DNA from 4 places in the Serratia sp. MMO-28 genome. Region 1 is predicted to be linked to each of the others. Evidence: predicted binding sites of a transcription regulator. Region 1 holds the regulator's gene; each other region holds the start of a gene.
What was found. The regulator Fur, encoded in region 1, represses iron uptake genes when iron is present. The targets are predictions, from matches to a motif close to ATAATAATGAGAACNACTATCAA.
Positions count from the first base shown of each region.

Region 2: the regulator Fur is predicted to act here: its motif matches at 3,851-3,873, upstream of feoA (ferrous iron transporter A).
Region 3: the regulator Fur is predicted to act here: its motif matches at 4,929-4,951, upstream of WG891_RS03690 (Nramp family divalent metal transporter).
Region 4: the regulator Fur is predicted to act here: its motif matches at 4,297-4,319, upstream of fepD (Fe(3+)-siderophore ABC transporter permease).

Region 1 is NZ_JBBCVB010000007.1:74,292-82,250, reverse strand. It holds partial or broken gene WG891_RS08100 (LuxR C-terminal-related transcriptional regulator) at 333-966, shown strand; gene WG891_RS08095 (hybrid sensor histidine kinase/response regulator) at 963-2,753, shown strand; gene ybfF (esterase) at 2,864-3,625, shown strand; gene ybfE (LexA regulated protein) at 3,939-4,226, shown strand; gene fldA (flavodoxin FldA) at 4,487-5,026, shown strand; gene fur (ferric iron uptake transcriptional regulator) at 5,351-5,797, shown strand; gene WG891_RS08070 (beta-N-acetylhexosaminidase) at 5,988-7,959, opposite strand, start outside.
Region 2 is NZ_JBBCVB010000020.1:95,646-103,604, forward strand. It holds gene ompR (osmolarity response regulator transcription factor OmpR) at 1-446, opposite strand, end outside; gene greB (transcription elongation factor GreB) at 814-1,290, shown strand; gene WG891_RS17945 (Tex family protein) at 1,392-3,731, shown strand; gene feoA (ferrous iron transporter A) at 3,982-4,203, shown strand; gene feoB (Fe(2+) transporter permease subunit FeoB) at 4,285-6,600, shown strand; gene WG891_RS17960 (FeoC-like transcriptional regulator) at 6,600-6,839, shown strand; gene bioH (pimeloyl-ACP methyl ester esterase BioH) at 6,852-7,622, opposite strand; gene gntX (DNA utilization protein GntX) at 7,667-7,959, shown strand, end outside.
Region 3 is NZ_JBBCVB010000003.1:122,959-130,917, forward strand. It holds gene WG891_RS03675 (LysR family transcriptional regulator) at 1-749, shown strand, start outside; gene WG891_RS03680 (alpha-keto acid decarboxylase family protein) at 725-2,386, opposite strand; gene mgrA (L-glyceraldehyde 3-phosphate reductase) at 2,620-3,609, shown strand; gene WG891_RS03690 (Nramp family divalent metal transporter) at 3,653-4,888, opposite strand; gene WG891_RS03695 (NupC/NupG family nucleoside CNT transporter) at 5,268-6,455, shown strand; tRNA gene WG891_RS03700 (tRNA-Ala) at 6,568-6,643, opposite strand; tRNA gene WG891_RS03705 (tRNA-Ala) at 6,706-6,781, opposite strand; gene gltX (glutamate--tRNA ligase) at 7,002-7,959, opposite strand, start outside.
Region 4 is NZ_JBBCVB010000003.1:135,718-143,676, reverse strand. It holds gene WG891_RS03780 (enterobactin synthase subunit F) at 1-1,354, shown strand, start outside; gene WG891_RS03775 (ATP-binding cassette domain-containing protein) at 1,391-2,191, opposite strand; gene fepG (iron-enterobactin ABC transporter permease) at 2,188-3,213, opposite strand; gene fepD (Fe(3+)-siderophore ABC transporter permease) at 3,215-4,276, opposite strand; gene entS (enterobactin transporter EntS) at 4,425-5,681, shown strand; gene fepB (Fe2+-enterobactin ABC transporter substrate-binding protein) at 5,668-6,630, opposite strand; gene WG891_RS03750 (isochorismate synthase) at 6,824-7,959, shown strand, end outside.

The sequences.
Region 1 (7,959 bases):
CAACTTTAGCCTGAATATCTGTGCCATCCTATACCCACTTACTTCAAGTTACATGTGTGTTAGCCTTCCTTGATTTATTCAGTACTGGCTGGAATCAGTTCCTGAAGACTCACTGCGTCACACTCTTACCTGCAATTTGAATTTACTAGGGTACTGGCTTAGGTTTTATCTGCGCTGAGCCTATTGGACGGGCCTGTTATTTGTTCTGCTTATTATACACACAAAATGCTGCCACTCGTGTATCTTAACGAGTCGGCATGCCTCAGATAAAAGTGGACCATGACATGCCTAAGTCAACGCGAACGTTACATTGGTGACAAAAGGAGAGTGACGTGAGTAAACCTTACGCTTTAGTCGTTGACGACCACCCGTTGGTGGCCGGGGGCATAGCGGCATTTTTAGGCACACATTGTGGTTACCAACATGTATACGTCGCCACCAGCCGCCAGGAATGTGATGATTTGATCGAACAGAAGGGTCCCCCACAATTGCTGGTCTTGGATTTCTGGTTAGCGGATGGGACGGCTCTTCAATTAATCAGAAAACTTCCACAGGAAAATCCTAATATTCGTCTGCTGGTGATCAGCGGGGATGAAAATAATAATGTTCAACACAAAGCCCGTGAAATGGGAGCACACGGTTTTTTTTCATAAGCACGACTCACCACAGATCTTCAACCAAGCCGTTACGGCGTTGCAAAACGGGCAATTCTGGTTCCCAGATACCTCAGAACCATCGTCATTATCCTCATCAACCGTTAATTATCAGGAGTTTGGGCTGACCCAACGGCAGGCAGAAGTACTGACAATGATGCTCCGGGGATTTTCAAACAAAAGGATCGCCATGACCTTGGCCGTGTCTGAACAGACGATCAAAGAACACATTACCGGTATTCTCAGCAAGCTTGGCGTCAGCAACAGGGTCGAGGCTATCACGTTACTTCAGGGACGACGCTTCACAGTATGATAAATATCCTCAGTGATAAAGCTCCTCAGGGCATCAAGCCGCACTCGCAGCTCCGTTTATTAAACAATGTCCTAGCGCGATTGGTTTTTAGTATCAATGCTGTGCCTTTTGTCGGTATGGTGTTTGCCATTTGGCTCTATAAACTGCAACTCCCTTTAACCCCCATCATCTGTTGGATTGTTCTCTACCTTATTGCCGCCGTACTCGTCAGGATTTGGCATTACCGCTATCGCCAAAAACTGGGGACAACGGCTGACACCGCCATGCTGGCTCAGTGGTTACCTTGGGTGAATCGGGTAGCTTTGCTGCACGGTATCGGTCTGTCTTCGCTGATGATCGTGACAGCCATGAGCCAATCCTTTGATTTCACTCTGCTGCTCAATATCAGCATTGCTGCTATCATCGCCGCCAACGCGACACACCTTACCCCGCTACTGGGCGCATTCCAGCGCTTCTTCATCAGTTGCTGGGGAATATTGCTGGTACTGATCCCTTGGCGTTCGGGTGACGTTTGGCCAATCATCTTCTTGCTTAATCTGCTGTATGCCTTTGCCATTTACCGTCATGCCTTGACCTCACATGCCTTCTTCCTTCAGCAGGTGAAGCTGGAAGAGGACAGTATCTTATTGGCTGAGAAATTCCGCGTGGCAAAGGAAGAAGCGGAACAAGCATTACATGATAAAAACCTGTTCCTCACCACGGCTAGCCACGATCTTCGCCAACCGATTCACGCGATGGGATTTTTGATTGCAGCGATCGTACACAAGAATCGCGATCCCCTGCTGAATCCGCAACTCCATGATCTGCAGGAAAGTGTGCGTTCATTACACTTAATGTTCAACTCACTGTTAGACCTGACAATCATAGAAAATAATGCTGTCAATGTTCCGGCAACAGAAGTGGAATTAGTGCCATTAATCAACTCTATCGTCACTCTGTTTCGTGAAGAGGCGAATAACCGAGGCTTAACGCTACGTGCGCGATTTCCCCAGCAACGCTGCGTTGCTTTAGGCGATCTCTCGCTGCTCAAGCAGTCATTAATCAATCTGACGCACAACGCACTGCGCTATACGCAACAAGGTGGGGTGCTGATCTCTGTTCGCCCGCGTGGTAAAGAGTGGTTGATCGAGGTCTGGGACACCGGGATCGGCGTTGCGGACGCTGAAAAAAGCCAGATTTTCTCCCCCTTCTATCGCCCCGAGCTTGCCTGGCGTATAGACAGTGCCGGGCATGGACTGGGCCTGGCGGTGGTAGCAAGATGCGCGAAACTGATGAAAGTACAGTGCGGAATGAGCTCGATAGAGGGAAAAGGCTCACGTTTTTGGATGCGCGTGCCGGCCAGCGACACCGTGACGGCCCGGGCTCCATTAGCCGTTCAGCAGAAATCGTTATCCGCGCCACACAGAATGCTTACCGGAACCTGTCTGGTCGTCGACGATGATCCGCTGGTCACCGCCGCCTGGGCCAGCTTGATGCAGGCTTGGGGGGTAACGGTACGCTGCGTTGCTTCTGCCAACGAAGCTTTTACCCTGCTTGAAAGTGGTTTTTCTCCACAGGCGATTTTGTGCGATCAGCGCCTGCGCTCGGGTGAGAGTGGGTTCGATATTTTGCAGGAGTTACTCCACCGCTTCCCACAGGCCTGTGGCGCCATGGTCAGCGGCGAGTTTAATTCGGAGATATTGCAACAAGCGGAAAAAGAAGGCTACCTGGTGTTATCCAAGCCCTTGGAACCCTCGCAGCTGCATGCATTGCTTTCACAGTGGCTTTCCCCTGAACAAAATCGATGATTAGCCTCAACAACGTGCGGCTTGCAAGATCACCATGACATTCATCAGGCGGGCCGAGCTCTGCCTAATCATGATATTCTAGCGGGATGTCTTTAAGTCACGAACTCACCATGAAACTACATTATCAACTTTTAGCTTCTAACGCTCCCACGCTACCGGTGGTGTTGATCCACGGCATGTTCGGCAATCTGGATAACCTTGGCGTACTGGCTCGCGATCTGAATCAACAGCATCGGGTCATCAAAGTCGATCTGCGCAATCATGGCCTTTCGCCGCGTGCTGAAGAGATGACTTACCCGGCAATGGCGCAAGATCTGCTGACGCTGCTGGACGACCTGCAGGTGGATAAGGCCATCGTTATCGGCCACTCCATGGGGGGCAAGGCCGCTATGGCGCTGACCGCGATAGCGCCGGAGCGCATTGCACAGCTGATCGTCATCGATATCGCCCCGGTAGCGTATGACGTGCGCCGCCACGACAAGATTTTTACCGCTCTGCAGGCGGTCACCGCTGCCGGTATTACCCAGCGGCAAGCGGCAGCACAGCTCATGCGCGAATATCTGGACGAAGAAGGCGTAATCCAGTTCCTGTTGAAGTCTTTCAATGCCGGAACTTGGCGCTTCAACCTGCCAGTCCTGATCGCACAATACGAAAGCATTATCGGCTGGCAAGAGGTGCCTGCCTGGCCACATCCAACGCTTTTTATCCGCGGTGGGCTTTCGCCTTATGTGCAGGATCAATACCGCGAAAGCATTGCCCGTCAATTCCCTCAGGCCCGGGCTTACGTCGTTGCGGGCACCGGCCATTGGGTGCATGCGGAAAAACCGGACGCCGTGTTGCGGGCTATCCATCGCTTCCTGGATGATGTCTGAGTCAAAATGGTGAAAAAACGTGCTAAAGAGAATGAGTTAGCACGTTTCTGGCTAAGTTAGGCATTGTCGTTGCTCCATCTGCTGGGGTAATATGGCGCGCTATTTCCGACGCCTTTCAGGCTGCAACCTCGTGGGCTGCATATGGCCTGAAATCCTGTGGGATATAATTTTGCCACCCTGTCCAACGAGCAAATCTGTGCTTGGCTGGGGGTAAATTTGGGTTAGGGTTTATTAGCCCGAATGGTGTTAACTGAAGCGTCTTGAAGCGCAAACGCGCTTTTGGATACAAACTCCCTTGCAGTAGTCCGCAACAATGGCAAAAGAACAAACGGATCGCACGACGCTGGATCTGTTCGCAGATGAACGCCGTCCAGGGCGCCCGAAAACCAACCCGCTTTCCCGTGATGAGCAGCTTAGAATCAATAAGCGCAATCAGCTACGGCGTGACAAAGTGCGTGGATTGCGGCGCGTGGAGCTGAAAATCAACGCAGACGCCGTGGATGCTCTGAACAGGCTGGCGGACCAGCGCAACATCAGCCGCAGCGAATTGATTGAACAAATGCTGCTGGCAAAACTGGCGGAAGAACAACCAGAACAATGATCTTGGCAGCCGCACGCGCGGCGCGGCGTTAAGGATGACGCCAGATCAACACCGCTTGCAGTCATTCCCCAGGCATCGCATAAATGCGATAAAACCCCAGAGCAGATTTCTGGCATGATAGACATTTACTGGCAAGAGAGAGTCCCCAGGTTGAACTCTTGCCTTGATCTTACGTAATACGATCCCCAAAGAGTTCGTTGTTGCAGGTAAGCAACCGGCAGACTCCAGGTATCTCATTGAATTAAAAGGTTATCTGTACTATGGCTCATGTAGGCATTTTCTTTGGCAGCGATACTGGCAATACCGAAAACATTGCCAAGATGATCCAGAAAAATCTTCAGCAAAAGTTTGGCAAAGAGGTCGCTGAGATCCGCGACATCGCCAAAAGCAGCAAAGAAGATCTGGAAGCTTTCGACATCCTGCTGCTCGGCATCCCAACCTGGTACTACGGTGAAGCACAGTGTGACTGGGATGATTTTTTCCCAACGCTGGAAGACATCGACTTCAACGGTAAGTTAGTCGCCCTGTTTGGTTGTGGTGACCAAGAAGACTATGCAGAATATTTCTGCGATGCGATGGGTACCATCCGTGACATCATTGAACCACGTGGTGCCGCGATCGTCGGCCACTGGCCAACAAAAGGCTACCACTTCGAAGCCTCTAAAGGCTTGGCAGATGACGATCACTTCGTCGGCCTGGCGATTGACGAAGATCGTCAGCCAGAACTGACCAATGACCGCGTAGATGCCTGGGTCAAACAAATCAGTGAAGAACTGAGCCTGGCCGATATCGTCGGCTAAGCCCTCCAGATATTGCACAAAGCCCTGCAAAGCGCATAGTATTGGCTGCAGGGCTGCCATCGGCATCACGTATTAGAGCAATAGAAGCTACAAGTCTGTAACTTCCCGCACCATCACGGTAGACTGAAGTATCGGTTTATCCCATCCATCAAGACGTTGCATGTACTCTATGCAACAGTGCAGATATACCTTTGTTAACAACCGACGGTTTCTATTTAGGGCAAGCGGTTCTATAATGAGACGCAATTAACTCTTTTTGTGCCGACCGATGCCATAGGCGAAAACGCCTCAACTTGATTAGCATAGTAACAGGACTGAATCCGCATGACTGACAACAATAACGCATTGAAGAAGGCCGGCTTAAAAGTCACGCTTCCGCGACTCAAAATCCTGGAAGTCTTGCAAGATCCGGCATGCCATCACGTCAGTGCGGAAGATCTGTACAAAAAACTGATAGATATGGGTGAAGAAATCGGCTTGGCAACGGTTTACCGCGTGCTGAACCAATTTGATGATGCGGGCATTGTGACGCGTCACAATTTTGAAGGCGGGAAATCCGTGTTCGAACTCACCCAACAGCATCACCATGATCACCTGATTTGCCTGGATTGCGGCAAAGTGATCGAATTCAGCGATGAATCTATCGAAGCGCGTCAACGTGATATCGCCAAGCAGCACGGCATCAAACTCACCAATCACAGTCTGTATCTGTATGGCCATTGTGAAGTGGGTGACTGCCGCGAGAACGATACGCTGCACGACAAAAGATAGCTCTACTGACCAGAATTGAGGAACCGCCCGCGAAACGGCGGTTTTTTTATGCCCGTAATTTACAGGCAAAAAAATCCCCGGACCTGCCGGGGAAAACAACGGCTAAACATAACTCTCTTGCAACACTTCTTTCAGACACAGGACACATTTGCAGCCCATCCGCCGACACGCAGATGGGCTATTTTTTAGCTTAGGCTTTTACTGGCTCAGCACGGCTGAAGCGCTTACCGTCTGGGCTGATAGCACGAACTTGAACATCATCCGCTACGGCCGGGCGTGCGCGATCGTCGTAACGCTGCCACTGTTTGCCACCGTCGGTAGAATATTCAATCCCCAGGCCTGGCAGGGCGATGTTGGCCTCCAGCTTACCATCGACAATGCGTGCCCCTGGGACTGGCAGACGGTAGCTCACGCCGCCTTTATCCAGCTTGGCCAGTTCGCGTTGCCCGATCAGGTTGGCAAAACGCAGCCAATCTTTCTCCAAGGTTTTGGTATCAACCTGATGGGTTTCGCCGCCTTTATACTCGCGACCCGCTTTATAATCCTGCTCCCAACTCGCACGGTGCCAGGCACGTTCTGCGACAGACAGCGCGCGTGGGAAGATCATGTACTCCATTTGCGGATCGGTACGCACAACCTCACTCCACAGCTGGGCGGAGAGACCATAGGCACCCGGCCACGGTTTGTCGCTCTTGGCGCTGAAGTGGTTGCCATCTCGGTCAACCGAAGTTTCAGCATTTTGCGGCAGGTTGTTTGGCGCAAAGCTGAAGATCTTCTGCTCATCGCTGAAACGCGTGCCCCAGTAGTAACCATGCTCGTCTGGGGTCACTTCATACGGGAAGTCCATATAGACATAGTCCGGGTTAGAGATCACCACGTCATAGCCTTTGTTCGCCCAGTCGTTAGCCGAGTCGAAACCGCCCCAGTACAGGGTATCCCAGAAGTTCACCGCAACATTCTTGGTGGCGAAGGCTTTTGAATCTTTGGCATCTTTCAGGCCATCCTGCCACGCCTGCATTCTGTCAATGCCGTGCGCTTTCACCAGTTGGCTGACCTCCAGGCCGAAGTAGCTTGGCAAGTGTTCCATATCTTCCACTTTGCCTTCTTTAACGATCGCCTGACAAACCTGAGACTTGGCCCATGGTTTGTCTTCTTTGCTCAGATCAAGAATGCCCTTGCCCGCTTCCGGCTTCTTCACGTCGGTATAACCGGCACCTAAGCGGATGTTTTTCGCTTCATCCCCACCAAAATGCCAGGTTTGCAGCGGCTGACCGGCTTCTTTGTGCATCTGGGCAACTTCGCCAATCACCTTATCTACAAAGTTCTTGGATGAGTCCAGGCACGGGTTCAGGTAGCTCTGGCGGTTAAAATACTGCACCGAGGTGGTATTAGAGGTATCGGTCGGATCCACCAGACGGAACTCATTCGCCTCTTTCTCTTTGCCTTCAGCCAGCAGTTTCTTGTAGCGCGCTTCCATGGAAACAATCGCTGCACGGGCGTGCGCAGGCATGTCGATCTCAGGGATCACTTCAATCTGGCGTGCCTGAGCATATTTAACGATGTCGATATAATCCTGACGGGAGAAGAACCCACCGTGCGGTTCTGGGCCTGAGCCGTATTGCGGTAGCAGACAGGTGGTTTCGCTCAGATCGTGGCAGCGCTGCCCCCCCACCGCGGTCAGTTCCGGCAAGCCTGGGATCTCAATACGCCAGCCTTCATCGTCCGTCAGGTGGAAGTGGAATTTGTTCAGCTTATAGGCCGCCATCTGATCCAGCAGGCGCAGCACCGCATCTTTATGGTGGAAGTTACGCGCAACGTCCAGGAAGATGCCGCGGTACTGGAAGCGTGGTGCGTCTTTAGCATCCAACGTCGCGATCTTCTTGCTGCCATCAGACGGGATCAGCGACAGGATAGATTGCAGGCCATAGAACACCCCAGCCTGATCGAAACCGGTAACCACCGCCCCTTTCTCACCAATCTTCAGTTGGTAAGCGCCAGAAACGGCCAGATCGCCTTTAAATGCAGCCGGCTGAATGTCGGTTCTGATCGGATAACCACCAGCATGGTTTGCCACACCCAGCAGTTCAAAACGCTGGGTTGCCGCATCTGCCGCCGGTTTGGTCAAAGCGCTCAGGTCCAGCGCCACGCCTTTGCTCAGATCA
Region 2 (7,959 bases), on a different contig from region 1:
GTCCCCAGGTTCAGTTTGAATTTACCAAAGGCGATTACGGCTTCTTCCTGAGAAGGTGCCCCTGGCAATTCATTGGCCTGACGGCGCAACACCGCTCGGATACGGGCCAACAGTTCACGCGGGTTGAACGGCTTGGGAATGTAGTCATCGGCGCCAATTTCCAGCCCGACGATGCGATCCACTTCTTCCCCCTTGGCAGTCACCATAATGATCGGCATCGGGTTACTCTGGCTGCGCAGACGGCGGCAGATAGAAAGCCCGTCCTCCCCCGGCAGCATCAGATCCAACACCATCAGATGGAAAGATTCACGCGTCAGCAAACGATCCATTTGCTCAGCGTTGGCCACGCTACGCACCTGAAACCCTTGTTCCGTTAAATAACGTTCTAAAAGCGCACGCAAGCGCATGTCATCGTCGACGACCAGAATCTTATGATTTTCTTGCATTGTGTTACTCCCAAAGGCGGTATTGCCTGATTCTAGGCTGTGACACGTACCGGTACGTGGCAACGGTTTGGCAACAGCCTCGTATTGTTAAAAAACCCTGTCATTACTGACAGCATTTAATGGTATACATTCTAGCCGAAATTGTTACAAAGCTTATTCTTTTGCCCAGATATCAACTATTTTCACTCAAGTCTCAGGCTAAGGCTCGTCAAAAAGCCCTGCGATTTAATGATTGTTTACCCAGACAGCAGAATCACCAAAACAGCCATTTTGGCAGTGTACGTCAGAGATGCCGATAAAAAACTCACCCAACGGCTCGTTTATGCGAAAATCCCCAGATTAACAGCTGGCCGCAAGGTGGATAACGATGAAAACATTGCTGATTACCCGTGAGGGATACAACAAGCTGAAGCAGGAGCTGGACTTTCTCTGGCGTGAAGAACGCCCGGAAGTAACCAAAAAAGTGACCTGGGCCGCTAGCCTGGGCGACAGAAGCGAAAACGCCGATTACCAGTACAACAAAAAGCGGCTGCGTGAGATCGATCGCCGCGTGCGTTATCTCACCAAATGCCTCGAGCAGTTGAAAATCGTTGATTACTCACCACAACAGGAAGGCCGCGTATTCTTTGGTGCCTGGGTTGAGATCGAAAACGATGACGGCGATATCAAACGCTTTCGCATCGTCGGTTACGATGAGATTTTTGGCCGCAAAGACTATATCTCCATCGACTCACCGATGGCCCGCGCGCTGCTGAAAAAGGAAGTGGGCGACAGCGCCACGGTGCAAACCCCGGCAGGCGAAGCTTTCTGGTCGGTCAATGCGATCACCTATGTGAAAGAATGAGGGCCTTTTTCAGCCCGCGCCCCGCTGCGCTGGCATTTTATCCCTGCAAAACGTATAACTATCCCCCTATTTGATTATCGTGCTGAACAGATACCCGACTTATGAATGACCCACTGAGCCGCATTATTGCAACAGAATTGCAGGCCCGGCCGGAGCAAGTTGACTCCGCCATCCGTCTGCTGGATGAAGGTAATACCGTGCCGTTTATCGCACGCTACCGTAAGGAAGTCACCGGAGGCCTGGATGACACCCAACTGCGCCAGTTGGAAACCCGCCTGGGTTATCTGCGTGAACTGGAAGACCGCCGCCAGACCATCCTCAAGTCCATTGATGAGCAAGGTAAGCTGACCGAACAGCTGGCTGGGGCAATTAACGCCACCCTGAGCAAAACAGAACTCGAAGACCTTTACCTGCCGTACAAACCCAAACGCCGCACCCGTGGGCAAATTGCCATCGAAGCCGGCCTGGAACCGCTGGCCGATTTGCTGTGGCAGGATACGCAACAGCAGCCGGAACAGGCGGCTGAACGCTATGTCGATGCCGACAAAGGCGTGGCCGATGTGAAAGCAGCGCTGGACGGCGCGCGCTACATCCTGATGGAACGCTTCGCCGAAGATGCCACGCTGCTGGCCAAAGTGCGTGATTACCTGTGGAAAAACGCCCATCTGGTGTCCAAGGTCGTCGAAGGCAAAGAAGAGGAAGGCGCGAAATTCCGCGATTATTTCGATCACCACGAACCGATTGCGCAGGTGCCTTCACACCGCGCGCTGGCGATGTTCCGCGGCCGCAATGAAGGGGTGTTACAACTGGCGCTGAATGCCGATCCGCAGTTTGAAGAAGCGCCGCGCGAAAGCCAGGGCGAGCTGATCATCATCAATCATCTCAATCTGCGCCTGAACAAAGCGCCGGCAGATGCCTGGCGCAAAGCGGTAGTTAACTGGACCTGGCGCATCAAGGTGCTGATGCACCTGGAAACCGAGCTGATGGGCACCCTGCGTGAACGTGCGGAAGATGAAGCGATCAACGTTTTCGCCCGCAATATGCACGATCTGCTGATGGCCGCCCCGGCTGGCATGCGCGCCACCATGGGCCTGGACCCAGGCCTGCGTACCGGCGTTAAAGTGGCGGTGGTGGATGCCACCGGCAAACTGGTGGCGACCGATACCGTCTATCCGCACACCGGTCAGGCCGCCAAAGCCGCTGCGCTGGTTGCCGCACTGTGTATCAAGCACAAGGTCGAGCTGGTGGCGATCGGCAACGGTACCGCTTCCCGCGAAACCGAGCGTTTCTTTGCCGAGCTGCAGCAACAGTTCCCGGAAGTCAAAGCGCAGAAAGTGATCGTCAGCGAAGCCGGGGCTTCGGTCTATTCCGCTTCCGAACTGGCAGCACAGGAATTCCCGAACCTCGACGTTTCCCTGCGCGGTGCGGTGTCCATTGCTCGCCGTTTGCAGGATCCGCTGGCTGAGCTGGTGAAAATTGACCCGAAATCCATCGGCGTTGGCCAGTACCAGCACGACGTCAGCCAAAGCCAATTGGCGAAAAAGCTGGATTCGGTGGTGGAAGACTGCGTAAACGCCGTCGGGGTGGATCTGAATACCGCCTCCGTGCCTCTGCTGACCCGCGTGGCCGGCCTGACGCGCATGATGGCGCAGAACATCGTCACCTGGCGTGATGAAAACGGCCGTTTCAGCAACCGCGAGCAACTGCTGAAAGTCAGCCGCCTGGGGCCAAAAGCCTTTGAACAATGTGCGGGCTTCTTGCGTATCAACCACGGTGATAACCCGCTGGATGCCTCAACCGTGCACCCGGAAACCTATCCGGTGGTAGAACGCATTCTGGCCGCGACCCAGCAGGCGCTGCAGGATCTGATGGGCAACCCCAACGCTATCCGTAATCTGAAAGCCAGCGATTTCACCGACGATAAATTCGGTGTGCCAACCGTTACCGACATTCTGAAAGAGCTGGAAAAACCGGGCCGCGATCCGCGCCCAGAATTCAAAACCGCCACCTTTGCAGAAGGCGTGGAAACGCTGAACGATCTGCAAGTGGGCATGATTCTGGAAGGTTCAGTGACTAACGTCACCAACTTTGGCGCGTTTGTGGATATCGGCGTGCATCAGGATGGCCTGGTGCACATCTCCTCGCTGGCCGACAAGTTCGTTGAAGATCCGCATACCGTGGTGAAAGCGGGTGATATCGTCAAAGTGAAGGTGATGGAAGTCGATCTGCAGCGCAAGCGCATTGCACTCAGCATGCGCCTGGATGAGCAACCGGGCGAGGGTTCACCACGCCGTGGTGGCGGTGGCAACAACAGCGCACCAGCGCGCGACAACGCCGCCCGCCCGCCGGCCAATAAAGCCGCGAAACCGCGCAGCAGCACCCCGGCAGGCAACAGTGCCATGGGCGATGCACTGGCCGCCGCGTTCGGTAAAAAGCGTTAAGCCTCAAGACGGGCGGAGTTCGCTCCGCCCTCTGCCACACAATATTTCCACTCACTTTTTGATGCATCGCAAGAAAGTAGTACAATTACCGCTCAATATCCCTTCTTTTTGTATTGCTTACGATAATCGTTCTCACTATTATTGTGCTGCATGTCTATTGCGGCCCCATTTACCCCACCTCGGGTAGTCTGGGCAACACTGTTTTGAACATGACGTTCCAGCGAACGCTTTGAATACCCAAGAAGGTAACATGCATCTTCTTCCTAAACAGACGTATAAAATCGCCGGTTTCTCCAGTGAAATCAGCCCCGCGTACCGGCAGAAGCTGCTGTCGCTCGGGATGCTGCCCGGCTCATTGTTTGAAGTTATCCGCGTTGCACCGCTCGGCGATCCGATAGAAATCAGAACCCGCCGCGTCAGCCTGGTGCTGCGGAAAAAAGATTTGGACCTGATCCTGCTCGACGGCCAGTAATCACACGCCGCCCCCCGCCTCAGGCTTTTGCCGTGCCTCTGTGCATGGCCGGTACTTAATTTACTGATATCACGTTGGATTATGAAGAAAATTACCATTGGCTTGATAGGTAATCCGAATTCAGGGAAAACCACGCTGTTCAACCAGCTCACTGGTGCACGTCAGCGGGTGGGTAACTGGGCTGGGGTCACGGTCGAACGTAAAGAAGGCCAGTTTACTACCCCGCAATCGCAGGTCACTCTGGTCGATTTGCCCGGCACTTATTCGCTCACGACCATCTCCGAACAAACCTCCCTCGACGAGCAGATCGCCTGCCATTACATCCTGAGCGGCGATGCTGATTTACTGATCAACGTGGTGGATGCGTCAAACCTGGAGCGTAACCTCTACCTGACGCTGCAACTGCTGGAGCTCGGCATTCCCTGCATTGTGGCGCTGAACATGCTGGATATCGCCAGAAGTCAGCATATCGAGATTGATATCGCCGCACTGTCTGAGCGCCTGGGTTGCCCGGTGGTGCCGCTGATCTCCACCAAAGCCGACGGCATTGGCGTGTTGAAGCAGATGATCGACAATCACCGTTTCAATCAGCTCAAAGCGCTGGTGGCATACCCGCCACTGCTGCTAGACCAGGTCAACGCCTTGACCGAAGCCATGCCGCAGAATCTGCCCACCGAACAGCGCCGCTGGCTGGCGCTGCAGATGCTGGAAGGGGATATCTATAGCCACCAGCTAGCTGGTGAAGCTATCGCTCTGCTGCCGCAGGCCAGGCAAGCGCTGCAACAGCAGCAGCAGGAAGATCCGGCGCTGGTCATAGCCGATGCCCGTTATCAGTCGATCGCCGCCATTTGCGATGCGGTCAGCAACGCGCAGCAGGCATTGCCAAACCGCCTGACTGAGATGCTGGATAAGGTGATCCTCAACCGCTGGCTCGGCGTGCCTATTTTTCTGCTGGTGATGTACCTGATGTTCCTGCTGGCGATTAACATTGGCGGGGCGCTGCAACCGATCTTCGATCTCGGTTCGGCGGCGATCTTTATCCAAGGGATCCAGTGGCTTGGTTACACCCTGCATTTCCCTGAGTGGCTGACCATTTTCCTGGCGCAGGGCGTCGGCGGCGGGATCAATACCGTGCTGCCACTGGTGCCGCAGATCGGCATGATGTACCTGTTCCTGTCCTTCCTGGAAGATTCCGGCTACATGGCACGCGCCGCGTTCGTTATGGATCGCCTGATGCAGGCGCTCGGCTTGCCGGGGAAATCTTTCGTGCCGCTGATCGTCGGCTTCGGCTGTAACGTGCCGTCGATCATGGGTGCCCGCACGCTGGATGCCCAGCGCGAACGCCTGATCACCATCATGATGGCTCCCTTTATGTCCTGCGGCGCACGTTTGGCGATCTTTGCCGTGTTTGCCGCCGCCTTCTTCGGCCAGGACGGCGCTGGCGTGGTGTTCTCGCTGTATATGCTGGGCATTGTGGTCGCGATCCTGACTGGCCTGGTGCTGAAATACACCATTATGCGCGGTGAAGCCTCACCATTTGTTATGGAACTGCCGGTTTATCACGTCCCACACCTGAAAAGCCTGCTGCTGCAAACCTGGCAACGGCTGAAAGGCTTTGTGCTGCGCGCCGGGAAAGTGATTGTGATTGCCAGTATCCTGATCGGTGGCCTGAACAGTTTCTCTTTCAGCGGCAAGCCGGTAGACAGCATTAATGATTCAGCGCTGGCCTCGGTTTCTAAAGTGCTCACGCCATTGCTGCAACCGATGGGCGTTCACAGCGATAACTGGCAGGCGACCGTCGGTTTGGTCACCGGGGCGATGGCCAAAGAAGTGGTGGTGGGTACGCTCAACACGCTTTATACCGCCGAACACCTCACCAATCAGCCGTTCGACGCCGCCAGCTTTAACTTACTAGATGAATTGACCACAGCCGTAGATGAAACCTGGCAAGGCCTGAAGGACACTTTCAGCCTCAGCGTACTTTTTAACCCTATCGAGGCCAGCAAAGGCGATGGCGAAATGGGCGCTGGCTCCATGGGGGTCATGAGCAGCAAATTCGGCACCTCGATTTCGGCCTACAGCTATCTGATCTTCGTGCTGCTGTATATCCCCTGTGTTTCGGTGATGGGCGCTATCGCTCGCGAATCAAGCCGTGGATGGATGACCTTCTCCATCCTGTGGGGGCTGAACGTCGCTTATTCATTGGCCACCCTGTTCTACCAGACGGTGACCTTTGCCCAGCATCCGCAATACAGCCTGGTGGCGATCCTGTCAGTGTTGGCCTTTAATGCCTTGCTGCTCTTGGCATTGCGTAAAGCCCGCAGCCGCGTCACCATCCGCCTGCGCAGCGCCACGCCCGCCGCCTGCTGCCAAAACCCGCAAGGGGATTGCCACTGATGGCCAGCCTGCTGCAACTCCGTGATGCGCTGGCCCTACGGGGCAGCGCCCAGGCGCAACAGTTGAGCTACCAACTGGCGACGCCGTTGCCACTGGTTGAGGCTATGCTGGAGCGTTTAACCGCGATGGGGAAAGTAGAGCGTATTGAACAAGATAACAGCGAATGCCTGAGCGGCAGTTGCAAGAACTGCCCAGAAGGCGTCGGGTGCAGCACGGTGGTTTATCGTTTGAAAAACTGAACACCGCCGCACTTAACGGCTGGCAGTAAACTGATGAATAATATCGGTGAACTCCTCTGGATGAGAAACGAAAGGCGCATGGGCCGCTTTGGGGATCACCACCGAGGACGACTGCGGCCAGCACTCATCCAACAGCGTTGCCACCTTACGCGGTACCAAACCGTCCAGATAACCATAAATACGCAGCACCGGCATCGTAGGCTTGGCCAACAGCTGGCGTTGATCCACAGTGCGCAGCATATCAAGCCCGCCGTTGAGCACCGCGACACTCGGCATCGGTTGATTCAGCACTACGGTTTTTAGCAAGCGCGCATCCTGGCGGGCGCTTTCACTCCCCAGAGTTTGCAGCGCCAGAAAACGCTCTACGGTGCGTTTGAAGTCTTGGCTGAGTTGCTGCTGGAAACCGCTCAGCACGTCGGGCCGGATCCCCGGCCAATCCTCCTGTGCGGCAAAACAGGGGGAGGAGGCCACGGTGATTAATCCGGCTACCCGCTCAGGCTGCATCAGTGCAACCTGCCCGGTCACTAGCCCACCCAATGACCAACCCAGCCAGTAAGCGCGCGCAGGGGCCGCCGCCAGCAGAATGTCCGCCATCTGCGGCAGCGAGAGTTCGCCATACCCCTGGCTGCGGCCATAGCCAGGCAAGTCGACCAGGTGCACGCGAAAATGCGGCGTCAGTCGATCCAACGTGCAACTCCATACTTCCGCATTCAATCCCCACCCGTGCAGCAGCACAAGATCGCGATCGCCTTCACCTAGGGTTTGCCAATACAGCGCTGTCATCAGTTATTGTCCTTCTGAAACTCGTTCCGTCACGGAGGACGACTATGCTATCAATCTATGGCCGCTGTTGGCTATGTCGGCAACCATTAAGGCTGCTGCAGCAGGGGATCTGCAGTTATTGCCTGCGTGAGTTGCCCGCCAAACCACTGAGCTGCCCGCGCTGTGGTTTGCCCAGCGGCGATCGGCACCGGCCTTGCGGCCGCTGCTTGCAGCAGCCACCGCCCTGGCAGGCATTGGTTTTTGTCAGCGACTACTGCCTGCCACTCAGTACCCTGATCAAACGCTTCAAATTTCAGCGTACGCCGGAATTGGCCCCGACGCTGGCCCGGCTGATCCT
Region 3 (7,959 bases), on a different contig from region 1:
CGCTGTTCAATCGCGAGGCGCGCCAGCCGGTGCTAACCCCTGCTGGCCGCAAAGTACTCAGCCATGTGCAGGAGATCCTCACGGCCAGCGAACGCCTTGAGGCGCTGAGTATACGGCTAGGTGATCGGGTTGAACCGCGTTTAACCATCGTCTTTTCCGATACCTATCAGCCCAATCATCACGATAACTTGCTGAAACACTTCGAGCAGCGCTATCAGGATATTGAACTGGAATGCATGATCGCCGAAGACGACGACGTGCTGGATCTGTTGCAGATTGGCCGGGCGCATCTGGGGATGCTGGCGGTGCAGCCGAGTTATCCGCCCGATATCGCCTTCGCCAGGCTGCCGGAACAGACCGAAATGGGGCTGTTTGTCGCCCATGAACACCCGCTGACACGCATCCCGGCACTCACCCAGGCTCACCTTGCCAGCAGCCGCCAGCTCTATCTCAATACCTATACCGGCAGCGATGCCGCTAAACCGCAGGGGCCGGTGTGGTCGGCACCCAGCTATCTGATGCTGCTGGAAATGGCAGAACAGGGGTTCGGCTGGGCCGTGCTGCCGCACTGGCTGGTGAAGCAGTATGGGCAACAGCGCCTGACAGAGCTGAAAATACGCGGCTGGCCCAAGCTGATTTCGGTGGATGCGGTGTGGTCAAAACTCACCCCGCCGGGGCCGGCGGGGTTTTGGCTGTTGGAACGCCTGTTGGAAAATGCTGAAGATCAGGCTGCGGCATTGCGCGACTGAATGGCGCGGGAGATGGTATCCAGCAATTCAGGAATATCCATCTTCGGCAGCATCACTTCAATAAACACCAGTTGTTCACTACCATTAACTTCAGCCAGCGCCTGGGACAGTTGTTCAGGCTCACTCACGTGCAGGCATTTCACCTGATGCCCCAACGCCAACGCCTGCGGTAACCGCGTCCAGTCCCACTGGGCAATGTCGTTGTAGCGCTGTTCCGGGCCGTGGATTGCCCGCTCCACGGTATAGCCATTGTTATTGAGCAGGAAAACGACCGGCTTTTGGCCATCGCGCAGCATCGATCCCAGCTCCTGAATCGTCAGTTGGGCTGCACCATCACCAATCAGCAACAGCACCCGGCGATCCGGCTCGGCGGTTTGTACGCCGAACGCCGCTGGCAACGTAAAACCGATCGAGCCCCACAGGGATTGGACGATGAACCGGCAGCCTCGCGGCAGATTCAGCGACGCGGCGCCAAAGCATGAGGTTCCCTGATCGGCAATCAGGATATCCCCCGGTTGCAGGAAGTTCTGCATTTGCTGCCAAAAACCATGCTGATCCAAGCCACTGCCGTTCGGATCCGGCAATAAGGGGCGTTTGATGGCGGGCAACTGCCACTGCTTGGCTAACGACAGCGTTAATTGATGCAGGGCTTTGACCGCGTCACGCATCGGGATCTGGCTGAACACCTGCTGCCCTACCCGCGCTTCAAAGGGTTGGATATCGATACATTTCTCATTGGGCAAATTGTGGCTGAACCCTGCCGTGATGGTATCGGTAAAGCGCACGCCAACGTTAATCACCACGTCGGCCCCTTCAATCAACTGTTTTACCTGCGGATCGCTGGCTGCTGCGGTATAGGTGCCGGTAAAACAGGCATGGCTTTCATCCAACACGCTTTTGCCTAACAGCAGGGTTGAATGGGGAATATTTACCTCATTCATCCACTGTTCCAGCACGGTTTCTGCACCAAATCGTTCGGCAAGGAAATCCGCCAGCAGGGAAACGCGCTGCGCCGCCTGCAGTTTCTCCCGCGCAGCGGCGATAAATGCCTGTAACGACGCATCGGAAAGGTTCGGCTGGCGCAACATCAGCGGGGCCGGGCGCGAAGTCAGTGGGGCTTCAGCCACATCGCTCGGTAACAGCAGGTATACCGGGCGCCGTTCAAACAGCGCGGTAGTCAACAGACGATCGATTTCTGCTTCGGCGTTGCTGGCGGTCAGGTTGGCCTGCGCCACGGTTACCTCTTTCGCCATACGGGCAAAATGGCCGAAATCCCCATCCCCTAAGGAATGGTGCAGCAGATCGCCGGCGCGTTGCGCACGCAGCGCCGGAGAACCCACCACATGGATCACCGGCAGATACTCGGCGTAGCTGCCAGCAATACCGTTAATCGCACTCAGTTCCCCCACGCCAAAGGTGGTCAGCAACGCCGCTGCCGGTTTGCAACGGGCGTAACCATCGGCGGCATAGGCGGCATTCAACTCATTGGCGCAGCCCGCCCAGGTGATTTGTGGGTGATCGATAACATGATCGAGAAATTGCAGGTTGTAATCTCCCGGCACACCAAAGAAATGCCGAATGCCAATCTGTGCTAAACGATCGAGGAGGTAATCAGCCACGGTGTAGTTTTTGCTCATGATCATTACCTGCGTGAAGGTAGAAATGTTAATTTTAAGTATTGAAGATGTTGCACAAATTTCGAACTTTCGCCTAAAAAGGGCACTGGCAACCTTAATTTACATCTGCGTACTGAATCACCCTCGGAAGGATAAATGGCATATGGATGAATTTGCGTGATCGGGCGCGCTGACGGTTGCTATGGAAACGCATACATTGAAACTCGTTTTCACTTTTTCCGATGAGGGTTGGTATGGTCTATCAAGCAGACTCTGCGCGTTATCAGGATATGGAATATCGCCGCTGTGGCCGCAGCGGGCTGAAGCTCCCTGCAGTTTCACTGGGGATGTGGCACAACTTTGGTGATAGCACGCTGTATGATAATGCGCGCAACCTGGTGTGCCGCGCTTTCGATCTCGGCATTACCCATTTTGATCTGGCCAATAACTATGGGCCCCCGCCGGGGTCTGCCGAAGAGAATTTCGGCCGCATTCTGCATAACGATCTCAAGCCTTATCGCGATGAGCTGATTATCTCCTCCAAGGCCGGTTACACCATGTGGCAAGGCCCTTACGGTGATTGGGGATCGAAGAAATACCTGGTCGCCAGTTTGAATCAAAGCCTGAAGCGGATGGATCTCGATTACGTGGATATCTTCTACCACCACCGCCCCGATCCGGATACCCCGCTGGAAGAAACCATGGCGGCTCTCGATTTGCTGGTGCGTCAGGGTAAAGCGCTGTATATCGGGCTATCGAACTACCCGGCCGATCTGGCGCGGCAGGCATTTACACTTCTGCAACAGCTCGGCACGCCGTGCGTGATTCACCAGCCGAAATACTCCATGTTTGAACGCTGGGTAGAGCCGGAACTGTTGGATACGCTGGAAACCCATGGTGTGGGTTCTATCGCTTTTTCACCGCTGGCAGGAGGGATTCTGACCGATCGTTACCTGCACGGCATTCCGCAGGATTCGCGGGCGGCCAGCAGTAGCCGATTCCTGAAGCCCGAACAGCTCACCGAAGAGAAGTTGCAGAAAGTTCGCCGCCTGAATGCTCTGGCTGAACAACGTGGGCAGAAGCTGTCACAAATGGCGCTGGCCTGGGTATTGCGCAACGATCGTGTCACGTCCGTTTTAATTGGTGCCAGTAAAACCAGCCAGATTGAAGATGCGGTGGGTATGCTGGCTAATCGCGCATTTACCGCCGAGGACATTGCCGAGATCGACAATATTTTGATGTAATCGCTTACAAAAGCACCGGCTTGATGCCGGTGCTTTGCCGGATTTAAATCACGTTGCTAATCAACAGGTAACCGTTTAGCCCCACCACCACCAGCACAATCAGTTTACCAACATACTGAATGGTGCGGCTGTTAACTAAATCCCCCATCAGTTCGCGGTTACCGGTGAACGCCAGCAGCGGCACCAGCGCCAAGGCGATGCCAAAACTCAGCACCACCTGGCTCAGCACCAGAATACGTGTGGCATCCAGCCCCATCATCACAACGATAAACGACGGCAACATGGTGACCACTCGCCGCACCCAGAGCGGGATATAGAAATTCACGAATCCCTGCATCACCACCTGCCCCGCCAAGGTTCCCACTACGGTAGAAGAAAGGCCGGCAGCCACCAGGCTCAAACCAAAGATGGTTGCAGCGGCATTACCCAACAGCGGCTGCAACGTCAGATAGGCCTGATCGAGATCGGCAATGCCGCTGTGGCCGTTAAAGTGAAAAGCAGCGGCTGCGGTAGCCATCATCGCCAGATTGACAAAACCGGCAATGATCATCGCTAGCGCTACGTCGATTTTGGTCGAAGCATAGCGTTCGGCTCGCGTATGTTTACCTGCCGTTTGCGTCAGCGAAGAGTGCAGATAAATCACGTGCGGCATGATCGTGGCCCCCAGCACACCGGCGGCAAGGAATACCGCATCGCTGTTGGGCAAATCCGGTATTGCCATCCCTCTCAACAACCCACTCAACTGCGGCTGGGAAAAGACCATTTCGACAATATAGGCCGCCGCCACAAACAGCAGCAGGCCGCCGATCACCAGTTCCAACGGTTTCTGCCCACGTTTTTGCAGCATCAGGATCAGGAAGGTAGCAATACCGGTGAGAACGGTGCCCTCCAGCAACGACACACCCAGCAACATTTTAAAACCGATCGCCGCGCCGATAAATTCGGCCAGATCGGTGGCGATCGCGATAATCTCTGCCTGCACCCAGTAGGCCCATACGATGGGGCGCGGAAAACGATCGCGGATATGTTCGGCCAGGTTTTTGTCCGTGGCAATGCCCAGTTTGGCAGAAAGCAACTGAATCAGCATCGCCATGACGTTAGCCCAGACCACGACCCACAGCAGCTGGTAGCCGAAAGATGCGCCGGATTGGATATTGGTGGCAAAGTTACCGGGATCGATATAGCCGATGGCCGCAATAAACGCGGGGCCCATCAGAGAAAGTTTGGCCTTTCTGGATGAGCGACTGGAAGCACTGTCAACTACGCGGCTGTTCAGCATATCGTGAAGCCCTTACTCATGTTACGCTTACTTTCATCTTACACAAATGATAATGATTATCAAATGCATTTATAACCGGTAACACTTATCTCTGTGATAGCTGGCAACGAAGGATTTACCGAACAGATCGCCTGAAATCTTAGCGTTTCTTCCCCCCAGAACAGGGTGTAAAGAGCGAAGAGCGCTTAATAGCCAAATTAGCACAAAAATGCTACTTGCGCGCAAATTTATTAACATTGTGATCTCAGTTGTTTTACCGTAATGAATTGAGATTTTCCTGACAATGACTTTCTACATTTGCAATGGATATCTCGTTTTTAAATGCGGCGTTACATAAAATGACAACCGAAATTCAGCCTGCCTCAAATTTGGAGCAAACATGTCCCCTATTGCGCACTTTGCGTTAGCGTTGGTGGTGGTCGCGATCCTGGCACTGTTAGTGTGCCGCGATCGCAAAAGCATCCGCATTCGCTATGTTATCCAGTTATTGGTTATTGAAGTATTACTGGCCTATTTCTTCCTGCATTCGGAAGCGGGTTTAGGCTTTGTAAAAGGATTCGCGGCGCTGTTTGACAAGCTGCTCGGGTTTGCAGGTCAAGGGACTGATTTTGTGTTCGGCGGTATGGGTGACAAAGGTTTGGCCTTTTTCTTCCTGAAGGTATTGTGCCCCATCGTGTTTATCTCTGCGCTGATCGGTATTCTGCAATACATTAAGGTGCTGCCGTTTATTATCCGCATTATCGGTACCGTGCTGTCGAAAGTGAACGGCATGGGGAAACTGGAATCCTTCAACGCCGTCAGTTCGTTGATCCTCGGCCAGTCTGAAAACTTCATTGCCTATAAGGATATCCTCGGCAAGATGTCTGAAAAGCGCATGTACACCATGGCGGCTACCGCGATGTCGACGGTATCCATGTCCATCGTGGGTGCTTACATGACCATGCTGGATGCGAAATATGTCGTGGCCGCATTGGTATTGAACATGTTCAGCACCTTTATCGTGCTTTCCCTGGTCAATCCTTACGACACCAATAATGAAGAAGAACTGCACCTGGGCAACCTGCACGAAGGCCAGAGCTTCTTTGAAATGTTGGGGGAATACATTCTGGCAGGCTTCAAGGTTGCCATTATTGTGGCAGCCATGCTGATTGGCTTTATCGCCCTGATTGCCGCACTTAACGGCCTGTTCAGCGCCATCTTTGGCCTGAGCTTCCAGGACATCCTCGGTTACTTCTTCTATCCATTCGCCTGGATTATGGGGATCCCGCAGCACGAAGCGTTGCAAGTGGGCAGTATCATGGCCACCAAGCTGGTTTCCAACGAATTCGTCGCCATGATGGAACTGCAGAAAATGTCTGCGGAGCTGTCACCACGTAGCCTGGGCATTCTGTCCGTGTTCCTGGTGTCTTTCGCCAACTTCTCTTCTATCGGCATCGTTGCCGGGGCGATCAAAGGGCTGAACGAACAACAGGGTAACGTAGTGTCACGCTTTGGGCTGAAGCTGGTTTACGGCTCTACCCTGGTGAGCATTCTGTCTGCTTCCATTGCCGGGTTGGTATTGGGCTGATCGTTTAACACTCAGAAAAAGCCACTTCGGTGGCTTTTTTATTATCTATAATTTGAGCCGAAGCAAACACTGGAAAGCAAAAAGCCGACCCAAAGGCCGGCTTTTTAAATGGTGGTGGAGCTAGACGGGATCGAACCGTCGACCTCTTGCATGCCATGCAAGCGCTCTCCCAGCTGAGCTATAGCCCCACAAGTGTGGTACGCATTAACCGGCGTTACGGTGTTTAACACCCACCTTTACTGAGAAAGGTTGGTGGAGCTAGACGGGATCGAACCGTCGACCTCTTGCATGCCATGCAAGCGCTCTCCCAGCTGAGCTATAGCCCCAATCCACAATCATAAAACCCTGTGAACGGGGCGCATAATATGAAACCCCTGAAAAACTGTCAACGGCTAAATTGAATTCCTCGATCAAGCGCTGAAAAAGCCGCCAAATCAGCGCGTTTAGCGCTAAAAAATCATCATTATGGGCAAAAATAAACCGGATAAAAAAAACCCTGCAAATCGCTTTACAGGGCTTATCAGCTTCAGATGCTAACGGGAATCATCAGGCCTGGGCTTCGCGCTCGGCGATATAGGCCAGCGCCTGATCGATACGCTTCAGAGAACGCGCCTGGCCGATAGCATGCACGGTAACGTCCATGCCCGGTGATTGACCAACACCGGTGACCGCAACGCGCAGCGGCATCCCCACTTTACCCATGCCGACACCCAGTTCGTCCGCCGTGCCCTGAATGGCATCATGCACATTTTCCGGCGTCCAATCGGTAATCGCGGCCAGTTTGGCACGCACCGCCTCCAGCGGTTGGCGCGCAACCGGGCGCAGGTGTTTCTTCGCGGCATCAGCATCAAACTCGCTGAAGTCCTGATAGAAGTAGTGGCATGACTCCGCCATTTCCTTCAGCGTTTTGCAACGCTCGCCCAGCAGCTTAACGATATCTTTCAGTTCCGGACCGTTACGGGTTTCAATCCCCTGCTGTTCGATATGCCATGCCAGATACACGGCCACTTCTTCCGCTGGCATATGGTTAATGTAGTGATGATTCAGCCACTGCAATTTTTCAGTGTTGAAAGCACTGGCGGATTTATTGATTGCTTCCAGCGTGAACAGCGCCTTCATCTCGTCAATCGAGAAGATTTCTTGATCGCCATGGGACCACCCCAAGCGCACCAGATAGTTCAGCAACGCCTGCGGCAGGTAGCCATCATCACGATACTGCATCACCCCGACTGCGCCGTGGCGTTTGGACAACTTTTTACCGTCATCGCCCAGAATCATCGAGACGTGAGCATACTCAGGCACCGGAGCCCCCAGCGCTTTCAGGATGTTGATCTGGCGCGGCGTGTTGTTGATATGGTCTTCGCCGCGGATCACATGGGTAATTTCCATATCCCAGTCATCAACCACCACGCAGAAGTTATAGGTTGGCGCGCCGTCGGTGCGACGAATGATCAGATCGTCCAGTTCCTGGTTGCTGAACTCGATCGGGCCACGGATTTTATCA
Region 4 (7,959 bases), on a different contig from region 1:
TGGCAGCGTGGAATATCTGGGGCGCAGCGACGATCAGCTAAAAATCCGCGGCCAGCGCATTGAGCTGAGCGAAATCGATCATGCCTTATTGTCACTGCCGGGGGTCAGCCAGGCGGTGACCCATGCGCTGGTGCTGGAAAACAGCGTGGCCGATGCCCTGGGCGGTGATGCCCGGCAACTGGTGGGTTACCTGGTGGCCCAGCCTGACGTGGCTCTGGATACTGCCAGCCTGCGTGCCGCCTTGGCAGAGCGTTTGCCGCCCCATATGGTGCCGGTCGCTTTGGTAGAAATGGCGGCGTTGCCGCTCAGCGCTAACGGTAAGCTCGATCGCAAAGCGCTGCCGCAGCCGCAAACCGCCGCCAGAAAGGCCGGGCGCGTGGCTAAGCCGGGGCTGGAAAGCGCCATCGCGGCAGTATTTGCTCGCCTGTTACAGCGGGAACAGGTGTTTGCCGACGATGATTTCTTCGCGTTGGGCGGGCATTCGCTGCTGGCGATGCGTTTGGCCGCCGAATTGCGGCGCGATTTGGGGAAAGCGGTCGCGGTGGGGCAGGTGATGGTCGCTTCAAGCGTGGAGCAACTGGCGGCATTGCTGGCGGAAGATCGCACGCAGGAAGAGGCCGAACGCTGCGGTTTCGACAGCGTGCTGCCGCTGCGCATCACCGATGGGCCGACGCTGTTCTGCCTGCATCCGGCTTCTGGTTTCTCCTGGCAGTTCAGCGTGTTGCCGCGTTATATCGATCAGCACTGGTCGCTGGTGGGGATCCAGTCCCCACGGCCGGATGGCCCGCTGGCGCTGGGTGAGGATATGGATCAGGTATGCGATGTGCATCTGGCGACGGTGTTGCAAGTGCAGCCGCACGGCCCGTATCACTTTATCGGCTATTCGCTAGGGGGCACCTTGGCGCAGGGGATTGCCGCCCGTTTGCAGGCACGTGGTGAACAGGTGGCGTTTCTGGGGCTGCTGGATACCTATCCGCCGGAAACCCAGAACTGGGACGTGATGCTGGACGACAACGTGCTGAAAGAGGTGCAGCGTGAACGCGAGCAGTTCATGGCGGTGTCGGAAGAGGCGTTGGGGGCTACACAGGGGACGATGTTTGATCATATCGAAGCCAACTATGCCGATTCGGTGCGGCTGCTGTCGCATACCCATACCGCCCGTTTCCAAGGGCGAGCAACGCTGTTTGTGGCGAAACGCACGCTGCAGGCGGGTATGAACGTGCAGCAGACCTGGGCGGAATATGTTGAAGCGTTGCAGGTGCATGAGCTGGATTGCGCGCATGTGGATATTGTCTCACCGGCGTCGTTCAAGGTGCTGGGGCCGTTGCTGAACCGCCTGTTGAGAGCGCTATAGTGCGGAACGTCGGCCCGGGTGAACGGGGCCGACGAACTATTTCCCCAACGGCACGACTAACGGCGTATGCGAAACCGGATCGTCAATGATCATGCACTTCAGCCCATACACTTTTTCGATCAACTCGGGGGTGACGATATCTTTCGGTGCGCCCTCGGCCACCACTTTACCGTCGCGCATGGCGATCAGATGGCTGGCATAGCGGCAGGCGTGGTTGAGATCGTGCAGTACCACCACCAGGGTATAGCCATTCACTCGATTCAACTGGCGCAGCAGTTCCAGCAGCTCAATCTGATGGGTGATATCCAGCCAGGTGGTGGGTTCATCCAGCAGCAACAGCGGAGTTTGCTGTGCCAAAACCATGGCGATCCACACCCGCTGGCGCTGCCCGCCGGACAAGGTATCCACCGGCTGATCGGCCAACTGCGCCACCCCGGTAGAGCACATCGCCTGCTCAACCGCCTGCTGATCTTCTTCCCGCCAGCGGCTGAATAACCGCTGATGCGGGTAGCGGCCACGGGCGACCAGATCGAACACCGTAATATCACCGGGGGCGATCGAGCTTTGCGGCAACAACCCAAGCTGGCGGGCGACCTCTTTGGTGGCGTAATCACGGATCTGCTGGCCGTTGAGCCATACCGAACCGGCTTGTGGCTGCATCAGGCGGCTGAGCGTTTTTAACAGCGTGGATTTACCGCAGGCGTTAGGGCCGATAATCACCGTCAGTTCACCGTGCGGAATGGACACTGACAGATCGCGCGCAACGATTTTTTTGTCGTAACTCAGCGTCAGGCTTTCGGCGCGCAGTGGCGCAGCTAACAGGTTTTCAGCATTCATTTTTTTCGCGACTCGCGGATTAATAACCAGATCAGATAAATGCCCCCTAGGCTGACGGTCAGAACCCCGACCGGTAACTGGTAGGGCATAAACAGGCGTTGGGCGGCGACATCGGCGGCCAACAGCAGCAACGCGCCGGTTAAGGCCGTCAGCAGCAACAGGCTTTGGTTGGCGCACAGGCGGCGGGCGATCTGCGGCGCTACCAGGGCAATGAACGAGATCGGGCCAGCCACGGCGGTTGCCGCTGCGGTGAGCAGCACGCCGGCCAAGAACAGCAGCAGGCGCGAACGCTCGACCGCCACCCCCAGCGCACGGGCGGTATCATCACCCATTTCCAACAGCCGCATGCGCCGTACCAGCGCGGCCAACAGCATCACCGCCAGCACGATCACCAACACGGCAGGCAGGCTTTTCGCCCAGGAGATACCGTTGAGTGAGCCCGCGCTCCACAAACCGGCGGTCATCGCCGATTCCAGCGAGGCGCTGACGATCATCCAGGTATTAAGGGCAACCAGCAGGGCGCGCACCGCAATACCGACAATAATCAGGCGGAAAGCCTCTACGCCGTTGCGCCAGGCCAGCAGGTAGATCACCCCGGCGGTGATCAAGCCACCGGCCAGCGCGCCAGAGGTGATCCCGAGAATACCGCCGTTAAACAGCACGATAACCACCAGTACACCGCTGTAAGCGCCGGTATTGAAACCGATCACGTCTGGGCTACCGAGCGGGTTGCGCAGCAACGACTGAAAGATGGCTCCGCTGATGCCCAACGCCGCCCCCAGCAACAGCGCCATCGCAACCCGCGGCAAGCGCCACTGGGTAACGATCACCGCCAGATTCGCCGGGCCTTCGCCGCGCAGAGCGTCCAGCACCTGCATAGCGCTGAGCGGCAGCGTGCCGGAAGCGAGGGCGTAAACCGCCAATGCCAGGCAGGCGAACAGCAAGAGCAGGGCGGTGACCAGCGGGCGCGCCAGCCGCCGTGGTTTTTTGGCGATCGCCAAGCGAGAAACCAGCACGCTCATCCTATCCTCCCCGCCGGAACATACGGCGCTGGCGTACCAGCATAATCAGCACCGGCGCGCCAATCAGCGACAGCACGATAGAAACCTGCAATTCGCCCGGCACCAGAAAGCGGCCAAGCAGATCGGCTGCTAGCAGCAGAATCGGCGTTAACACCAGAGTCCAGGGCAGCATCCAGCCCAGCTCCGGCCCCGATAGCCGCCGGGCAATGTGCGGCATCATCAGCCCGACAAAGGCGATCGGGCCTACTGCAGCGGTTGCTGCGCCGCACAGCAAGGTAATTGCCAGCAGGCCGATCAACTGGGTGCGCACAATGCCGGTGCCCAGCGCGGCTGCCAGTTCGTTGCCCATGCTCAGGCTGTTCAGCGCTTTGGTCAGCCACAGGGTAATGCCTGTCCCCAACAGGATCGGCAGGGCAACGGTGCGCACCACCGCCATGTTTTGAATGTCGAGGGAACCGGCCTGCCAGAAACGCAGTTGGTCGAACACCTGTGGGTTGAGCAGGGCGATGCCGGAAGACAAGCCTTCCAGCACTGCCGCCAGCGCCACCCCGGCCAGCGTCAGGCGAACCGGGCTGAGGCGGCTGCCGCCCAGCGCACCGACCAGCGCCACCAATAATGAGGCAAACAGGGCGCCGGCAAAGGCGAACCACAGATAGTGGCTAACGTCGGTTGCGCCGAAGAAGGTGATCCCTAATACCACCGCGAAACCGGCACCGGAGTTAACCCCAAGAATGCCGGGATCGGCCAGCGGGTTACGGGTGAGGGTTTGCATCAGCGCACCGGCCAGCCCGAGGGCCATACCGGCCAACACGCCGATCAGCGTGCGGGGCAGGCGGGCTTCGGTCACGATGATGCAGTCGGCAGTGGCGCATTGCCCATTCAGCGCCTCAAGCACGGTGGCTGCGGGGAGTGATTTCGCCCCTAACGACAGGCTGAGCATCACCATTAACAGCAGAGAGGCAACGGCACACAGCAGCCCAAGCAGGCGCGGCCAGCATGAACGGGATAAGCCCAGTGACTGGGCCGGTAACGGGGGGGAGCAATTGTGAGTAAGCCGGAACATGACAGCCCATTATCAATTGAATATAAATGATACTTATTATCATTATTGATTGTATTTATCTATGGTAGCATAGCAGCCCGAGCAGCACTAGCGCTGTTCCTGATGAGTTTTAAGCTGCATAACGGAATGAGGTTGTGGTGATAACAAGATGAATAAGCCCTCTATTTTGCTCGATTTTGGCCTGCTGAAAACCAATGCGGCCTTTCGTGCGGTATTTTGCGCCCGTTTTATTTCGATTCTGGCGCTCGGCCTGATGGCGATTGCTATTCCGGTACAGATCCAGGCGTTAACCGGTTCCACCTTGTTGGTCGGGCTGGCGGTGACCTTGGCAGGCAGCGGGATGTTTGCCGGCTTGCTGATGGGAGGCGTGCTGGCCGATCGCTATGAGCGCCGCCGCCTGATCCTGTTTGCTCGTTCCACCTGCGGCATCGGTTTTGTCGGGCTGTGTGTGAATGCGGCGTTGCCTGCACCCTCTCTGAGCGCGATCTATCTGCTGGCGGTGTGGGACGGTTTCTTTGGTGCGGTGGGCGTGACCGCCTTACTGGCCGCTACACCGGCGCTGGTGGGGCGCGAGAATATCGTGCAGGCCGGAGCCATCAGTATGCTGACCGTGCGTTTTGGCTCGATCCTCTCACCGGCGATGGGCGGTGCGGTGATCGCCAGCGCCGGTGTCGCCTGGAACTACGGCCTGGCGGCGTTAGGCACGGTGCTGACGTTGATCCCTTTATTGCGTTTACCGCAGTTGCAGCCGCCACCGCAGCCGCGTGAGCATCCGCTGCGTGCCCTGATCGGCGGCTTCACCTTTTTGCTGCAAAATAAAGTGATCGGTATGGTGGCGCTGGTCGGCGCGCTGCTGACCATGGCCAGTGCGGTGCGGGTGTTGTACCCGGCGATATCTGGCATGTGGCATGTCAGCACCGGGCATTTGGGCCTGATGTATGCCGCCGTACCGCTGGGGGCGGCGATCGGTGCTTTCACCAGCGGGCGAGTGGCGCAGGTTGCCCGGCCGGGTTGGGTGATGCTGTTGACGGCGATCGCCGCATTTGCCGCCATCGGGCTGTTTGGCCTGATGCCCTGGTATGGTATGGCATTGCTGTGCCTGGTGGCCTTTGGCTATCTCAGTGCGTTGAACTCTCTGCTGCAATACGGGCTGATTCAGAACCTGACGCCGGATGCGTTTCTTGGCCGTATCAACGGGCTGTGGACCGCCCAGAACGTGGTCGGTGATGCGCTTGGGGCACTGCTGTTGGGCACCATGGGAGTGTTTATGCTGCCGGAAATGACCTCAACCAGCTTTGGCTTTGGCGCTGTGCTGCTGGCGGTGGTGTTGGCATTTGCCATGCGCGGTTTGCGCCAGGTGGGCAGTGGCGGGCTGCAACCCGCCACTGAAGCTACTGAGAAATAAATAATTGCTCAAGACGTGCCAGCAGGTTGCTGGCGCTGTAGTAATCCAGGCGGAATGTGTCGTTGCCCAGCGCATAAACCCGCTGGTTTTCTACCGCGGGCAGATGCGCCAGAAAGCGGTTGCTCATCAGCCGCTGCGCGTCGGTTTCGTCATTGGCAAACAGCAGCAGGGTCTGGCCATTCAGGCCCTGTGCCAGATTTTCTCCCCCTAGCTGAACAATGTCTTTGCGCACTCCCTGACTGGTGCTGGCGTTGAGCTTCGGCGGCAGCGTCGCCAGGGTAAAACCTAACTGTTGCAGCAGTTGCCCCTGCGAAGAATCGGCGGTCCACAGGTTGGCGTTTTTGCCATCGCTGCGTAACACCAACGCCGATGTGGGCTGCGGGGGCAACGTCATCCGCTGTTTTAGCGCCTGTTCCCGTGCGGCAAACTCAGCCACCACTTTCTCAGCCTGGGCCTCATGCCCGGTTGCCTGGCCGAGTATCTGCGCCAGTTCCTGCCAGCTCTTGTCGTCGTAATTCACCACCAGTACCGGGGCGATGGCCGATAACTGATCGTACAACCGTAGTGCGGAATCGGCACCGGTAGCAGACATCACAATCAGGTCTGGGGCTTCAGCGGCTATCGCTTCGGCATTGGCCTCACCAATGTATAACCGCTTCACACCGCGCTGGGCGGCGATCTCACCCCACTGATGGAAGAAGCCCTGCCGATCCGACAGCCGGTTGTTTGGGCTGGTGGCTCCGCTGGCGATCACCGGGGCATCAATGGCCAACAGGGTGCCGGTGACGGTGACGCTGGTGGAAACAATCCGCAGCGGTGGGTGGCTGAGGGTCACCACGCCGTGTGGGGTGGTAAGGCTGCGTGGCCATTCTGCTGTGGTGGATGCCTGAGCTATGCCCAGCGCCAACAAGCCGAACAGCGCCAGACCGAATCGCAAGGTAGGTATCATTGTCGGAATCTCGGGTTAAATGTTAATGGTTATCATTTTAATGAATGAAATCAAAAAGTGTATACGCCGATTTTGATGGAAAGGGCTTTTACATTTATTGACATGGCAAATTCGGAAAGGTATTTTACCGCAAAGTAATACAAATGATAATCATTATTATATTGGTTGTTGTTTCCAGATAGAGGAAGTGCCAATGGTGTTAGCCGTTAAGGGTACCGAACAAGAGGAGCTGCAAAGCAGGGACCGTGCGCCACAGTCAGCTACCGTTTCCCCAACCACAGGTTTCTTTTTTACTTCTCCTTATCGTAGCTTGAGCACGCAAGGATGCTTCGCCAAGATCACGCAACCGGCCGCCGATGGTGACAACCTGCAAGGTGCCTTCCAGCAGAGGGTACAGCAGGCGTTTGCCCAAGCCCGGCAGGCAGGAGTAACCAACCCGGTGCTGTGCGGTGCCATTCCTTTCGATACCCGTCAGCCCTCCGCGTTATTTATCCCGCAGCAAACCCAATGGTTTGAACGCGAAGCCTTTATGGCCAGCGTGAAGCCAACGCTGGCCGCGTTGCCGACGATCGTCCGTCAGAGTGAATTGCCGAAGCAGACGCAGTTTATGCAAATGGTCGCCGATGCGGTGCAGGTGACCGGCGGTGAACAATTAGAGAAGGTAGTGCTTTCCCGCCTGTTGGACATTGAAACCAGCACGCAGATAGATCCGCACGCGCTGATGATGCGCATCATTGCCCAGAATCCACAGGGCTTCCATTTCCATGTGCCGCTCAACGAAGGGGCATTGGTCGGAGCCAGCCCTGAGCTGCTGCTGCGTAAGTGTGGCAGCCAGTTCCATTCAAATCCGCTGGCAGGATCGGCGCGGCGTGAAGCCGATCCTCAGCAGGATCGTCAAGCCGGTGAACGGCTGTTGGTGTCGAGCAAAGATCGCCATGAACACCAGATTGTCACCGCCGGTATGCGCCAGGTTTTGCATGGCCGCTGCCGCCATCTGCATATCCCTGCGGTTCCTGAACTGCTGAGTACCCCCACGCTGTGGCACCTTTCGACGCCGATCGACGGCGAAGTGGCGGATCGGGCAGAAAACGTGCTGTCGCTGGCCTGTTTGCTGCACCCGACGCCTGCACTCTGCGGCACGCCGATGCTGGCTGCGCGCGAACTGATCGCACAGTTGGAGCCTTTTGAACGTGGGCTGTTTGGCGGCATCGTTGGCTGGTGCGATGCCGAAGGGAACGGCGAATGGGTGGTTACCATCCGTTGCGGCACCGTCAAGGCTAATCAGGTACGTCTGTTTGCCGGTGCGGGCATTGTGCCGGATTCATCACC